One region of the Micromonospora sp. WMMA2032 genome, then DNA from elsewhere that is predicted to be linked to it. Evidence: riboswitches for the same ligand, from Rfam matches in the RefSeq annotation. Region 1 holds a riboswitch; each other region holds the start of a gene.

Region 1 (3,612 bases):
GGGTCCGGCAGGTGCCGTCGCGGCCCGGAGCGCTGGCCAGCTATGCGATCACCGACCGGCTGGAGCTGGGCCCGCTGCACTTCCCGGTGACCTACCAGGCGGACGTGCTGGTCGCCACCGAGGACGAGGTGGTCACCGTGGCCCGGCAGCAGCCGGCGACGACGGTCCGCAACCACACCCGGCTGCGCGACGAGCCCGACGGCGTGGTGCGGATCGACGTGGAGATCACTCTCACCGCGCCGGCCCCGCTGTTCGGCTACGCGTTCCGCCAGGCCCGCGCCGCCCACCTGGGCCTCGCGGCCCGTCTGGGCGCGACCCTGGAGGGCCGGCCGGCCTGACTCAGCCGGCCCGCCCCGCCGGGACCGGCCGGCGGGCGGGCGGGCGCAGCCGCCCCCACGGCTTCCAGGTGGACAGCACGGTGGCCACGAGCAGCAGCGTGGTGGAGACGGCGGGCGGCACCACCAGGTCGATCCGCAGGTGCGCGTCGGCCGCGCCGGCCAGCGCGCCGAGGTGCCGGACCCGGGGCGTCAGCAGGAGCAGCACCAGCCCGAGCATCACGGTGGTGAGCACGAACTTCACCAGCACCCACCGCCACCGCAGCAGCCCCCACGGGGTGAGCAGCGCGCTGGTCACCCCGATCAGCCAGACCGCGACGCTCAGCGGCGCGAACAGCCAGGTGACCAGCAACGCCGCCGCGGGGTAGACGACCTCCGGGTCGGCGCCGCGCAGCCCGGCCACGCCGAGCGCGAGCAGCCCCAGGTCGGCGCCGAGCCAGCCGAGCGAGGTGACCAGGTGCGCGGTGAGCAGCGCCTTGCGTCCGGCGGGGGAGAGTCGTCTCATGCCACCGATCGTCGGCCGTCGCGCGGCCCGCGTCGTGGGCCGCGCGACGACACCCGGGGTACGTCGGGGAGCGTAGTGCTCAGTAGACCGACAGGTGCACGTGGTTGGTGTGGTCGCTGGACGGGTCGCCGTTGCCGCCGCTGTACGACTTCCAGCCGCTGCTGGGCAGCCAGATCTGCTTGAACCAGATCACGTAGAGCACGGCGAGCGGGTCGGCGTTGCGCACGAAGTACGCGGCCAGGTTGTTGCCGTACGTCTTGTCGCCGCCGCTGGCCACCCCGCCGAAGCCGTCCTTCTGGGCGGCGAAGTCGCAGGCGCGTCCCTTCGGGTGCTCGCCGGACCCGCTGGGCCGGTGGCAGGAGACGTACCGGGTGAAGCCGGCCGCCTTGGCCTGTTGCAGCGCGTGCAGGGTGCGCGGGGTGATGCAGCCGTCGGCCGGCGTCGGGTCGTTGACGCTGCACGACTCCGCCGGCCAGGAGCCGTCGGAGTTGCGCTTGGCCGGCGTCGCGTTCGCCGTCGAGGTGCCCCGGACGCCGCCGCTGCCGGCGGACGGCCGGTCGTTCGCCACCTCCAGCGCTCGCTCGGCTTGCTGCTTGCGCTTGGCCATCACCGTGACCTGCTTGCGCTGCTCCCGGATCTCGCCGTCGAGCGCGGCGCGGGTCCGGGTCGCCTCGTCCCGGGTGGTGATGAGGTCGCGCAGCGTCCGGTCCTCGTGCGCGGCGACCTGCTCCAGCGCGGCCGCCCGGTCCATGAAGCCCTCCGGGCTGCTGCTGCCGAGCAGGGCCGCGGCGGTGCCCATCCGGCCGGTGCGGTAGGCCACCTCGGCGATCTCGCCGACCTTGGCGTCGCGTACGGCCAGTTCGGCGCCGACCGCGTCGAGTCGCTCGGTGAGCTGCTTCTGCCGGGCCACCGACCGGCTCAGCGCGGCCTTGGCCTCCAGCCAGCCCTTGCTGGCCGCGTCGAGCTGGGCGCGCAGTTCCGGCGTGCCGCCCTCGTCGTCACCGCCGGGGGCGGCGCGCAGGCCGGTCGGGGAGGCCGACCACGTCGCCGCGGCGGGGGAGGCCGGCACGGTCACGACGCCGAGGGTCAGCATCGCGACGAGCAGGGCCGCCATCCGGGCGGCCGTCCGTCGTACAGGTGCCACTGGGGGCATTCACATGTCCTTCCGTCAACCGCCGACCGGGTTAGCTGACGGGTTCGGGACGGAAGATCCCTACCGCTGACGCGGATGCACCCCACGTACGTGGTTCCCCGGCTCGCCCTGCGGGCGATTAGGCGACGGCCGCTCCACCGGCGCCGGGGTGGCGCCCCGCGGTGTGGCCGCGACCGAGCCTACCGGCGTTGCCCGGGGTCGGCTCCGTGGCCCGGAGCGGTGATCCCGGCAAAGCCGGCATTACGCCACAATAGCGGCCGAGATTTAAGTTTGCCCTAATTACCACTCGGTCGGGCCGCACGCTCCGGCCGACGCTCCGGGTTCGATCTGCAACGTGGCGTGATCGATCGAGAAGTCCTCGTGCAGGGCGGCCCGGGCGGCGGCCAGCACGGTGGCGACCTCGGCGCCGGGATCGGTGGTCAGGTGCGCCGAGGCCACCTCCATGCCCGAGGTCAGCGTCCAGACGTGCAGGTCGTGCACCTCCGCAACGCCCGGCACGGCGGCCAGTCGGTCGTGCACCGCGGTCACCTGGAGGTGTTCCGGCGCGGCCTGCACCAGGATGCGCACCGCCGCCCGGCCGAGCCGCCAGGTGCGGGGCAGGATGAACAGACCGATCGCCACGGCCACCAGCGGATCGGCCCACCACCAGTCGGTGACCGCGATGACCAGCGCGGCGCCGATCACCCCGAGCGAGCCGAGCAGGTCGCCGAGCACCTCCAGGTACGCGCCGCGCAGGTTGATGCTCTCCTGCGCCCCGGAGCGCAGCAGCGCGAAGGCGCCGACGTTGGCGAGCAGGCCGAGCACCGCCACCACGAGCATCGGGCCGGCCAGCACCTCCGGCGGGTCGCCGAACCGGCGTACCGCCTCGACCAGGACGTAGACCGCGACCGCGCCGAGCAGCACCGCGTTCGCCAGCGCCGCGAGGACCTCCAGCCGGTAGAGGCCGAACGTGCGCTGCGGATCGGTGGTGGCGCGCCGGGTGGCGGTGATCGCGGCCAGCGCCATGCCGATGCCGAGCACGTCGGTGAACATGTGCCCGGCGTCGGAGAGCAGCGCGAGCGAACCGGTCGCGAAGGCGGCCACCGCCTCGACCAGCATGAGGGCGGTGAGCAGCGCGAACGCCGCCCAGAGCCGGCCCCGGTGGCGGTGCGCCGCGTTGGTCACCGCACCGCTGTGGTCATGACCTGCGCCCACGCACACACCCTTCCCTCCCGCACCCCGGCCAGGCCCAATGTATGTTCACATCGCTATGTGTGCAAGTGAGGGTGGATCACCCGGTCGGGTCGAGCGTGGTGAGGCGCTGGGTGGCCCGGGACAACGCGACGTAGAGCGTGCGCACCCCCGAGCCGGGGTCGGCCCGGATCTCGCTCGGCGCGACCAGCACCACGCCGTCGTACTCCATGCCCTTGGCCTGCAGGCTGGTCACGACCTGGAGCCGGCCGGCGCCGAGGCCGTCCAGCCAGCCGGCCACCTCGTCCCGGCGCGGCACCGGCGTGATCACGCCGACGGTGCCCTCCACCTCGCCCAGCAGGACCCGGGCCGCCTCGACGGTGCTCGCCGGCAGCTCGGCGGCGGGCACCGTACGCTCGACCGGCGGCACGCCGGTGGAACGCACCGCG
Region 2 (3,612 bases), 2.8 Mb from region 1:
TTACACATCATCCCGGCGCCGCGACGAGGCCCCCGCCCCGCGAGCCAACCGGACATCCCCGGCCCCGTGAGCTGACCCCCAGGCTCCACGAGCGTGCCGGGTCCCCCCCCAAGACTTCTTGAGCGCCTGACGGTGCCCACACCCCCCCCGGGTGTGTTGACCCCCGAATGGAGCCCCCTCATGAACACGATCCTGCGCAAGAGCATCCTGGGTGTTGCTGGTCTGGCCTTCACCGGTGGTGTGTTCGCCGGTCCGGTCGCCGCCCACGCCGACACCGCCCATGCCGCCGCCGGCAAGCCCGTCGCGGTCGCGTCCGTGCAGGGTGAGCAGTCGACCATCACGCTGAACGACGAGCAGCTGGCCAACGCCAAGGCGATCATCGCCGCGACGAAGAAGGCCGGCCTGCCCGAGCGGGCCGCGGTCATCTCGATCGCCACCGCCCTGCAGGAGTCGAAGCTGGAGAACCTCGGGCACCTCGGCGACAAGAATGACCACGACTCGCTGGGCCTGTTCCAGCAGCGCCCGTCGAGTGGTTGGGGCACGCCGGAGCAGATCACCGACCCCGAGTACTCGACCCTGGCGTTCCTCAAGGGCCTGAAGCAGGTCGACGGCTGGGAGAAGATGCCGCTGACCGAGGCCGCGCAGACCGTCCAGGTCTCCGCCTACCCCGACGCGTACGCGCAGTGGGAGAAGCAGGCCACCGACATCGTGGCCCAGCACTGTGGACCAAGTAAGACTGAAGGCCGGCACCCCGAACACGGGGTGCCGGCCTTCGCGTGTAGCGAGAGGCGTCAGGCGGAGTAGCCGCGCGTCGCCATCCAGTTCGCCAGGTCGATGGTGGTGACCCAGTACGAGGGCAGCGACGGGTCGGCCGAGTCGGCGATCCGGACGGTCCGGCCGTCGTTCTTGTAGCCGACCACCGCGATGTAGTGGCCGCCCGGGAACGAGTGCCAGCCGCCGTTGGTGTCGGTGGCGTCGCCGGCGACGTTGGCGACGACCGCGCGGCCGTTGCTGACCGCCGTGACCACGTCGGCCTGAAGCCGGTCCATCTGGGCCGGGGTGGCCGCGCCCGGGATCATGCGGGTCCGGTACGGGTTGCCCTTGACCTGCTGGTTGAGCACACGGGTGGTGTCCTCGGCCGAGTTGGTGCCCATCTCGGTGGTGCCGAGGGCGAGGGCGAGCGTGTCCTGGCTCCGCTCGATGCCGGTGGCGCTGAGCGCGTTGCGCACCGCGGCCGGGCCGCAGTAGTAGTAGGTGGTCTGCGCCTGGTAGTCGTAGTCGAGCACCTTGCTCGCCGGCGGCTTCGGCTTGGGCTTCGGCTTGGTGTCCGGGTCAGTGGTGGCCTTGGCCGCCGGCTTCGCCGAGGGCGAGGCGGTGGGTGCGGCGCTGGGCGAGGCGCTCGGCGACGGGACGGCGATGCGGGCCTCGCCGCGGCTGGCGGCCTCGCCGAGGCGGGAGCCGAGTTCGGCGACCGCGACGGTGTTCTCCGACCGGGACGGGGTGTCGTCGGTGGCGGCGAGGGCGACACCGGTGCCGCCGGCCAACACGAGGGCGGCGGCCGAACCGGCGATGATCTGGTACGGGCGCTCGGTGGCGAGACGCCGCAGCTGACGCTTCAGGTGGTGCTTCACGGGTTCCTCCAGGGCGTGAGCGGCACACGCCGGCCCCACGCGCGGAGGACCTCACGCGCGTTCGACGGGGCGGGACGGCCGCGGGACGGAGCGCCCGGACAGCCGGGCGCACACGGGGGATCGGGTGGGCGTCGCCGTCAGGCGAGCGCCGGCACCACCGGGCCGTGGAGGTGGGGGGACGATCGGGGGGTGGTTCGCACGAGGAATGGAACTCCTTCCGTGGCCGCCGACCGGGTTAGCTGACGGATTCGGGCGGGAAGTACGCCCTACCGCGGGCCGTGGCTCGCGGATTCACCCCGGTGTTGCTGTGGGTCCCCGGTTCGTATGCACGATTAGGCGGGTCGGTGCGGCGTCGCCGTCTGCGATCGGAAACCGCACCGGACGCGCCGACACTACCGGTGGGTACGCCTCAAGCCAAGCGCTCCCACCTGCGGAAACGTCGTCCGCGACTACGGATATCGGAACAGCCGGTTACTGACTTCACTCAATGGGGACAAGGGTTCGAGCCGACATCTGAAGGCGAAAAGCGGGCATTCGACCGGCCGACGCCCCGCAATTGTCGGGTCGGCTGACCGGTTGTGCGCCGAGCGCCCGTTTCCGGGCCGCACGTGAGCGGGCTCACCGCATTCGGGTAACGATTCGGCGGAGACCGCCACTCAGCCGACCCGGGCCGGCCGCCAGCGGGCGCCGCGCACGACGGTGGGCACCCGGACGCGGGTGGCCGACGCAGCGCGGGGGGCGGGCGACGGCCGCACCGCAGCGGCCGCCGCGTAGGTCTCGGCGGCCAGCGTCCGCGCCGCGTCGGCGGCCAGTTCCGCGTCCCGCCAGGCCTGTCGCTCCCGCTCGGCGGCCGCCTCCCAGGCCGCCCGTCGGCCGTCACGGATCGTCCGGGCCAGCACGATCTCCTGCTCGGCCGGATGGCGACGCGGGTCCCACCCGTTGCGGTGGGCCAGCACGTCCGCGAGCTGCCGGGCGGTCAGGTCACCCCGCCAGTGCGCCGCCATGGCGGCGTGGTGCAGCCAGCGCTCCCGCGCCGCGTACTCGGACGGGGTGTGTGGCGTGCGCGGCGCGGGCAGCGCGGCGGCGCCGGCCAGGCGGCGGGCGGCCGCCTCCGCCTCGTCGAAGGCCACCCAGGCCCGCTTCGCCTCGTCCTGGACGGCCAGCCACCGCTCGCGTCGTCGGCGGGCGGTCTGGGCGGCTCCGGTGGCGGCCACCGCCACCTCGTCGGCGTAGCGGGCAAGGTCCGCCCGGTGCAGCGCCTCCGCGTCGACCGGATCGGGTTCGAGGTCCGCCGCGCCGTCGCGGTCGGGACGGGCGACGAGCACGGCGAGCAGGCCGAGGGCGAGCACGAGCAGGGCCGACCAGATCGCGGCGGCCTCGGGGACGGCGGTGAGGAAGTGGTGGAGAACGGTCTGCGACATGGTCGGCACCTCACGGAGAAGACGTGGCGGGAAGGTCGCACGCCGGTCGGGGCGGGGCGCGGCCGCGGAACGGGCGCCGCCGGGCCGCCGAGGCGGGTGCGGGGTGAGGTTCGGTGGGTGCGGGGACGGGCCGGGGACGGCCCGTGTGGTCAGCGGGCGGGCGGGGCCCGGGGGCCGACCGGCGCCGGGTGCCGACCGGCCGGGACCGGCTCCCGGTGGCCGGGCCGCGCGACCGCGTGCCGGGGCGCGGGCTCCGGGACGCCGGTGGAGGGGGCCGGCCGCTCGGCGACGTCGACACGCTCCGGCCGCGCGGCGACCGGCGTGCCCGTCGGGGTACGCGACGTCAGACCGACGGCCGGACCGGCCGGCGCCGGGGCGGCCGTGGCGACCCCGGCGGGCAGCGTCGTGGCGCCGAGCGAGCAGGCGACGACCACGGCCAGGCTGGCCAGCATGCGTGCCGCCCAGCGCGCCACCCACCACACGGGACAGGTGAGCGCGATCGGAAGCACGGGTACAAATTACCGCCGATCCCACCGCCGCGCACTCTCGGTCGGCGTGTC
Region 3 (3,612 bases), 1.6 Mb from region 1:
GTCGGCGGCGAATTCGGACCAGGAAGCCATGCGGACATTCTATCGAACACGTGTACGAAGAAGTAGTGCGACACGCAGGTCACCCGTACCGGTCGCTATGGTGTTCCGATGCTGCTCTCCGACCGCGACCTGGTCTCCGAGATCAAGTCGGGCACGCTCGCGCTGGAGCCCTTCGAGCCCACGCTGGTGCAGCCGTCCAGCATCGACGTACGCCTGGACCGGTTGTTCCGGGTCTTCAACAACCATCTCTACACCCACATCGACCCGTCGGTGCAGCAGGACGACCTGACGTCGATGGTGGAGGTGCCGGAGGGCCAGCCCTTCGTGCTGCACCCGGGCGAGTTCGTGCTCGCCTCCACGCTGGAGGTCATCTCGCTGGGCGACCAGCTCGCCGGGCGGCTGGAGGGCAAGTCCAGTCTGGGCCGACTCGGCCTGCTGACCCACTCCACCGCCGGCTTCATCGACCCGGGCTTCTCCGGCCACGTCACGCTGGAGCTGTCCAACGTGGCGAACCTGCCGATCACGCTCTGGCCGGGGATGAAGATCGGTCAGCTCTGCATCTTCCGGCTCTCCTCGCCGGCCGAGCACCCGTACGGCTCGGCCGTCTACGGATCGCGTTACCAGGGCCAGCGCGGCCCGACGCCGAGCCGGTCCTGGCAGAGCTGGCGCACCTGGCCGACCCGCTGACGCCGAGCGCCGCTTGTTAAGAGGGGCCCCCTCCTATGCAGAATGCGTTAAGAGGGGGCCCTTCCTTACACCTCAGGCGGGGCGGCCGTAGCTGTTGATGTCGCCGTCGTCGACGCGCTTCATGGTGATCGGCTTGCCGGACTGGGAGGCGTGCACCACCCAGCCGTCGCCCACGTACATCCCCACGTGGTGCAGGTCGCCGTAGTAGAAGACCAGGTCACCGGCGCGCAGCTCGGACCGGCTGACCCGCTTCGTCACGTCGTGCTGCTGCCGGGCGTTGTGCGGCAGCGAGACCCCGGCCTTGGCCCAGGCGGCCATGGTCAGGCCGGAGCAGTCGAAGTGGTCCGGGCCGGCGGCCCCCCAGACGTAGATCTTGCCGATCTGGGCGCAGGCGAACTTGACCGCGACCCCGGCCGCGCCGCCGGGGTAGCCGGACGGGCAGGGCGCCGGGCGCAGCGGGCCGCCGCCGCCGTTGCCGTAGACCTTTAGACGTAGCTTCTGCAGTCGGGCGATCTCGCCGTCGATCTGCTTCTTCTTCGTCGCGAGCTGCGCCTCGGTGCGGCTCAGGTCGGCGACCATCTGGTCCAGCGGCCGCTTCTTGGCGGCCAGCTCGTCGCGCAGTTCGGCGACGGCACGCACCTGCTCCTGCTGGTGGTGCGCGAAGCGGTCGAGCAGCTCCAGGCCGCTGACCAGGTCGCCCGGCGAGCGGCTGCCCAGCAGGGCGTTGACGGTGGAGAGGTTGTCGCCCTTGTACGCGTCGGCGGCGAGCCCGCCGACCTGGCCGAGCGCCGCGTCCACCCGGGCCTGCAGCGGGGCGATCTGCCGGCCGAGCGCGTCGGCCTGCTTGCGCCGCACCGCGAGCTGCTCGCGTACGGCGTTGACCTGTTCGATGACCGGTTCGAGCTTGTTCCAGTCGCGGTCGATCTGGGCCTCGATCTCGGCGACCGAGGGTTCGGCGTGGGCCGCCGTGGCGCCGCCGGTCAGGACGACGGCGGTGCCGACCAGGGCGGCGAGGGCGGTGGTGAAGCGGGACCAGCGGGAACGCGGCGCGACGACGTGCCGGTCGATCGACCGGCTCGACGACGGCCGCGGGGCATGGAGTGCCACCGGGCGTCCGTACTCCTTCTTCCTGACCGCCTACCGGGTTAGCTGACGGATTCGGACGGGAAGGGAGCCGCCCTACCGCAGCTCCGCTGCGGATTCACCCCAGGTACCTGGTTCCCCGGCTCGCCCGTGGGCGACTCGGCGGTGTCGGACCGTCACCGACCGGGTTGGACGGTGAGACTGGCGGCCGACGATTCACCAGAGTAGGAGCCGTCGTTATCGATCCGCAACTCGGGACGCCGTGACACTCCGTACCGACACCTGGGTGAAGTTTTCTTTCATTAAGGATTACCTGCTGGAAAGGTATTGACCCTCGCGGGTCTGCGGAGTGAGGGTGGGGACGCAGTGACCCCCATCCCTGTCCAGGAGGTTCGATGCACCTCTCCACCCCGCCGTCGGGCGGACGGATACTGCTGGCCGCCGCCGTGGCGACCGCCACCGCGCTGGCCGTCACCGGCCCGGTGACCGCCGCGCCGGAGACGGCCGGACCCGCCACCGACCGGCAGCAGCAGTACGCCGCCGCGGCCACCGAGTACGGCGTGCCGCAGAACGTGCTGCTCGGCGTCTCCTATCTGGAGTCCCGCTGGGACACCCACCCGGGCCAGCCCAGCACCAGCGGCGGCTACGGCCCGATGCACCTGACCGACGCGGCGCACGTCCTCGCCACCCCGGGCAGCGCCCACGTCGACGAGGACGAGGACCCGCGCGGCGACGACTCCCGCCCGCTCACCCTCGACCCGGCCACCGCCGCCGCGCCGGCACGGGAGACCCCGCTGCCCCGCGCCTCGCTGCAGACGATCGACACCGCCGCGACGCTCACCGGGCTCGACGCGCAGACGCTGCGCACCGACCCGGCGGCGAACATCCGCGGTGGCGCGGCGCTGCTCGCGTCCTACCAGAAGGCACTGGGCGGGCCGGTCGGCGCCGGCACCGACGCGGCGGCCTGGTACGGCGCGGTGGCCCGCTACTCCGGCGCGGACACCGCCGACGCGGCGGCGGCCTTCGCCGACGAGGTCTACGACCAGCTCGGCCAGGGCGCGACCCGGACCACCGACGACGGGCAGCGGGTCACGCTGGCCGCCACCACCGCCCGGCCGGACCGGTCCCGGCTGGCCCGGCTCGGCCTGCGCCACGCGCAGCGGCCGGACGGCCTGGAGTGCCCGGTCCGGTTGGCCTGTGAGTGGATCCCCGCGCCGTACGAGCAGCTCAGCGCCGACCCGGGCGACTACGGCAACCACGACCTGGGCAACCGGCCGAAGCAGCAGAAGATCGAATACATCGTCATCCACGACACCGAGGGCTACTTCGGCCCCAGCGTCGACCTGGTCAAGCGGGCCGACTACCTGGGCTGGCACTACACGCTGCGCTCGGTGGACGGCTACGTCGCCCAGCACATCAAGGCCAAGGACGTCGGCTGGCACGCCGGCAACTGGTACGTCAACGCCAAGTCCATCGGCCTGGAGCACGAGGGCTTCGCCGGTCAGGGCACCTGGTACACCGAGGCGATGTACCGGGCCTCGGCCAAGCTGGTCCGCCACCTCGCGCTGAAGTTCGGCATCCCGCTCAACCGGCAGCACATCATCGGGCACGACAACGTGCCGGGCACCACCGCCGGCACGGTGAAGGGCATGCACTGGGACCCGGGCCCCTACTGGGACTGGTCGCACTACTTCGACCTGATGAAGGCGCCGTTCCGGAGCACCGGCACGGCCCGCACCGGGCTGGTCACCATCGACCCGGACTTCGCCACCAACCGGCCGGCGTTCGTCGGCTGCAACCAGCAGCCGCCGGGCGTCCCGACGCCCACCCCGCCGGCCGAGA
Region 4 (3,612 bases), 1.4 Mb from region 1:
GCGTCGGCAGGCCGGTCAGGCCGGGCGGCCGGCCCGGGACGCGGCGCCCCGGTCACGTGGGATCCGCGCGGCCACCTCGTGCATCGCGCGGCTGAACAGCTCCGCCTGGTCGGGCAGGCCGCCGAGGCGGGCCGCCAGGGCGTCGGCGTCGGCCCGGGCCGAGTCGCTGACCCGGGCGTCCAGCTCGGCCAGCGCGGCGTTGACGGCGGCGACGACGTGTCCGCAGAGGACCTCCAGCGGCTCGCCGGCCAGGTCCGGGTCGACGGCGACCGAGTCCAGTCGGCCACCCTGGACGGCGACCGCCCGGACGCGGCCGTCGGCCGCGGCGCCCTCGGCCCGGAGCAACTCGCCCGGCTCGCCGTCGGGGTGCACGCCGGCCCGGGACCGCATCGCCGCGAGCGCCTGCTGCGTCCGGCTCAGGAGCTCGTCGAGGCTCGCGGCGGCCGAGAACGGGTCGATGGTCATATCCGCGCTTTCTTCACGTCTTAGCCGAGCATCGTGACCATAGCAACCGGCACCGACGGAGCACGGTCACCGGCCGGCCCCGCCCGCAAGCGAGCAGGTCGGGCGCCGCGCGTCCGGCGTGTCGCGCGACCGCGAACGCCCGGCCGGAGCCCCGGCCGGGCGTTCGGCGGCTCAGCGCAGGCGCAGTCGCTGACCCGGGAAGATCAGGCCCGGATCGTCGCCGACGACAGCGCGGTTGCGCTCGTGCAGCGCCCGCCAACCCCCGGCGACGTGCGCCGCGACGGCGATGCCGGAGAGCGTGTCGCCGGAGCGCACCCGGTAGGTGCCGGCGCCGCCCCGCCCGGCCGGTCGGCCCACAGTGGACCTCGTCGTGGTGGGCCGGTCGGTGGCCTTCCTCGGCGCGGGACGGTCCGCCTTCCTCGGCGCGGCACGGTCGGCCGCCTTCTTCGGGGACGAGCCCGATCCGCCCTTGCGGCCACAGACCGGCCAGGCGCCGATGCCCTGCCCGTCCAGGACCCGCTCGGCGACGGCGATCTGCTCCGACCGGCTGGCCAGGTCCGCCCGGGCGGCGTACTTCTTCCCGCCGTGGCCGCTCCAGGTGCCGCGCGAGAACTGGAGCCCGCCGTAGTAGCCGTTGCCGGTGTTGATGTGCCAGTTGCCGCCGGACTCGCACCGCGCGACGGCGTCCCAGTTGACACCGGAGGCGCTCGCCGGGACGGCCGGAGCGAACAGGACCGCGGCGCCGGCCAGGACCACACCGACGGCGGTACGACGGGCTGCGTATGCAGTTGCCATGGGGATTCCTCCACGCCGACGAGGTGAGCTGTCGGGTTCGGGCCGAGGAGCCCGGCCGCCGCTGGCGGCTTCACCCCGAGGTGACGTGCACCGAGGAACGTTGGGTCCCCCGCTCCCGCCGAGGTTCGGTTACCGCCGGGCCGGCGGCGGGATTAGGCGTTACCGGCCCGTGGTGTCCACGACTGCGGACGCCACCGACGCTAAGGACGAATCCGGGCGATCGCCCACTTCTTGGGATGTTCGTCACCCAGGCGGGCGACCGGGCACGCGGCACGCGGCGACGTGGTAGCGGGACGTCCGGGCCGGATCCGGACGCCCCGCCCGGACGCCCCGGCCCCGGGCTACCGTGGGCGGGACCGGCAAGATCGCACGAGGAGCGGCACGGATGACCGAGCACGGACACGAGCTGGCCTTCGGCGGCTTCCTCACCCCCACCGCCGGACGGCCGGACCAGGTGGTGGCCCTCGCCTCGCTCTGCGAGCAGGTCGGGCTGGACCTGGTCACCTTCCAGGACCACCCCTACCAGCCGGGTTTCCTGGACACGTGGACGCTGATGTCGTACGTGGCCGCCGCCACCGACCGGATCGGACTGGCCGGCAACGTGCTCAACCTGCCGCTGCGCCAACCGGTGGTGCTCGCCCGCAGCGTGGCCAGCCTGGACCTGCTCACCGGCGGCCGGGTCGAGCTGGGGTTGGGCGCGGGCGCGTTCTGGGACGCGATCGAGGCGGCCGGCGGGCGGCGACTCTCCCCCGGCGCGGCGGTCGACGCGCTCGACGAGGCGATCCAGGTCATCCGGGAGGTCTGGGGCACCGACCGACGCGGGATGATCCGCGTCGCCGGGGAGCACTACCGGGTGGTCGGCGCGAAGCGCGGACCGGCGCCGGCCCATCCGGTGGGCATCTGGGTGGGCGCGTACAAGCCGCGCATGCTGCGCCTGGTCGGTCGCGCCGCGGACGGCTGGCTGCCGTCGCTGGCCTACCTGCCGAAGGGGCCCGACGAGCTGCCCGCGCTCAACGCGCTGGTCGACGAGGGCGCGCGGGCCGCCGGGCGGGACCCCGGCGAGATCCGCCGGATGCTCAACGTGACCGGCAGTTTCACCCGCGCGTCCACGGGGTTCCTGGCCGGGCCGCCGCGGCGGTGGGTGGAGGACCTGGCCGGGCTGACCCTGGAGCACGGCATCACCACCTTCGTCCTGGGCAGTGACGAGCCGCGCGCCATCCAGCTCTTCGCCCAGGAGGTGGCGCCGGCGGTCCGGGAGCTGGTCGCGGCCGAGCGCACCACGCCGGGCAGCGGCGCCCGCGCCGTGGCGCGGGAGCAGGCCGCCGGCGGCGTCCCGACCACCCTCGCGGTCACCCCCACGCCCGACCCGGGGGTACGCCTGAGCGCCCGCCGCCTCTGGGACGAGTCGACCCGTCCGACCGCCCCGCCGGCGCCGGCCGGGCACGTCTACCCGGCCCACGCGCAGGCCGCGGGGCAACATCTGGTGGACGTGCACGACCACCTGCGCCGGGAGCTGGCCCAGGTGCGGGACCTGCTGGAACAGGTCACCCGGGGCGCGGTCTCGCCGGGCGGGGCGCGGGCCGCGCTGAACGAGATGACCCTGCGGCAGAACAACTGGACGCTGGGCGCGTACTGCGCGGCGTACTGCACCGTGGTGACCCAGCACCACGGCCTGGAGGACGCCTCGGTCTTCCCGCACCTGCGCCGCGCCGACGCCGGGCTGGCGGCGGTGCTGGACCGGCTGGAGGAGGAGCACGTGGTGATCCACGGCGTGGTGGAGGGTGTCGACCGGGCGCTGGTGGAGCTGATCGGCCGGCCGGGTGACTTCACCGGGCTCCAGGAGGCGGTGGACCTGCTCACCGACACGCTGCTGTCCCATCTGTCGTACGAGGAGCACCAGATCGTCGAGCCGCTGGCCCGGCACGGCTTCTACCCCGGTCAGCTGTGACCGGCGGATATTCCCGGGCCGCGACGTGAGATAGCTGGCTTTTGTTTTCCTAAGTCAGCTCGGTAGCGTCGGTCCCATGACGGACTTCCTCGCGCAGCGCGACTCCTGGTCCACCGCCAACTGCTCGATCGCCCGGGCGCTCGAGGTGGTCGGCAACCGCACCACGCTGCTCCTGCTGCGCGAGGCGTCGTTCGGCACCCGACGCTTCGACGACTTCGCCCGCCGGGTCGGCGTGAGCGAGCCGGTCGCCGCCGCCCGCCTCAAGCAGCTCGTCGCCGACGGCCTGCTCGACCGGCGGCCCTACCGGGAGCCCGGGCAGCGCACCCGCGACGAGTACGTGCTCACCGCCAAGGGCCGCGACCTGCTGCCCGTGCTCGTCGCTCTCCGCCAGTGGGGCGACGCGT

The links. A riboswitch is a leader RNA that binds a small molecule or an ion and turns the genes downstream of it on or off. The one in region 1 is predicted to bind cyclic di-AMP.
Region 2: another riboswitch for cyclic di-AMP. It lies ahead of CO540_RS09255 (C39 family peptidase); the one in region 1 lies ahead of CO540_RS27060 (hypothetical protein).
Region 3: another riboswitch for cyclic di-AMP. It lies ahead of CO540_RS19365 (NlpC/P60 family protein); the one in region 1 lies ahead of CO540_RS27060 (hypothetical protein).
Region 4: another riboswitch for cyclic di-AMP. It lies ahead of CO540_RS03125 (transglycosylase family protein); the one in region 1 lies ahead of CO540_RS27060 (hypothetical protein).

The regions. Positions count from the first base shown of each region.
Region 1 is NZ_CP024052.1:5,807,381-5,810,992, forward strand. Features, by position in the region: gene CO540_RS27050 (SRPBCC family protein) at 1-338, shown strand, start outside; gene CO540_RS27055 (DUF2269 domain-containing protein) at 340-840, opposite strand; gene CO540_RS27060 (hypothetical protein) at 920-1,993, opposite strand; cyclic di-AMP (ydaO/yuaA leader) riboswitch at 1,998-2,128, opposite strand; gene CO540_RS27065 (cation diffusion facilitator family transporter) at 2,273-3,187, opposite strand; gene CO540_RS27070 (AAA family ATPase) at 3,264-3,612, opposite strand, start outside.
Region 2 is NZ_CP024052.1:2,144,947-2,148,558, forward strand. Features, by position in the region: gene CO540_RS09250 (hypothetical protein) at 181-804, shown strand; gene CO540_RS09255 (C39 family peptidase) at 792-1,631, opposite strand; cyclic di-AMP (ydaO/yuaA leader) riboswitch at 1,841-1,980, opposite strand; gene CO540_RS09260 (hypothetical protein) at 2,288-3,052, opposite strand; gene CO540_RS31190 (hypothetical protein) at 3,202-3,561, opposite strand.
Region 3 is NZ_CP024052.1:4,187,174-4,190,785, forward strand. Features, by position in the region: gene CO540_RS19355 (pyridoxamine 5'-phosphate oxidase family protein) at 1-30, opposite strand, end outside; gene dcd (dCTP deaminase) at 109-687, shown strand; gene CO540_RS19365 (NlpC/P60 family protein) at 760-1,794, opposite strand; cyclic di-AMP (ydaO/yuaA leader) riboswitch at 1,808-1,945, opposite strand; gene CO540_RS19370 (N-acetylmuramoyl-L-alanine amidase) at 2,166-3,612, shown strand, end outside.
Region 4 is NZ_CP024052.1:683,641-687,252, reverse strand. Features, by position in the region: gene CO540_RS03130 (YbaB/EbfC family nucleoid-associated protein) at 16-465, opposite strand; gene CO540_RS03125 (transglycosylase family protein) at 637-1,260, opposite strand; cyclic di-AMP (ydaO/yuaA leader) riboswitch at 1,264-1,429, opposite strand; gene CO540_RS03120 (LLM class flavin-dependent oxidoreductase) at 1,646-3,208, shown strand; gene CO540_RS03115 (helix-turn-helix domain-containing protein) at 3,285-3,612, shown strand, end outside.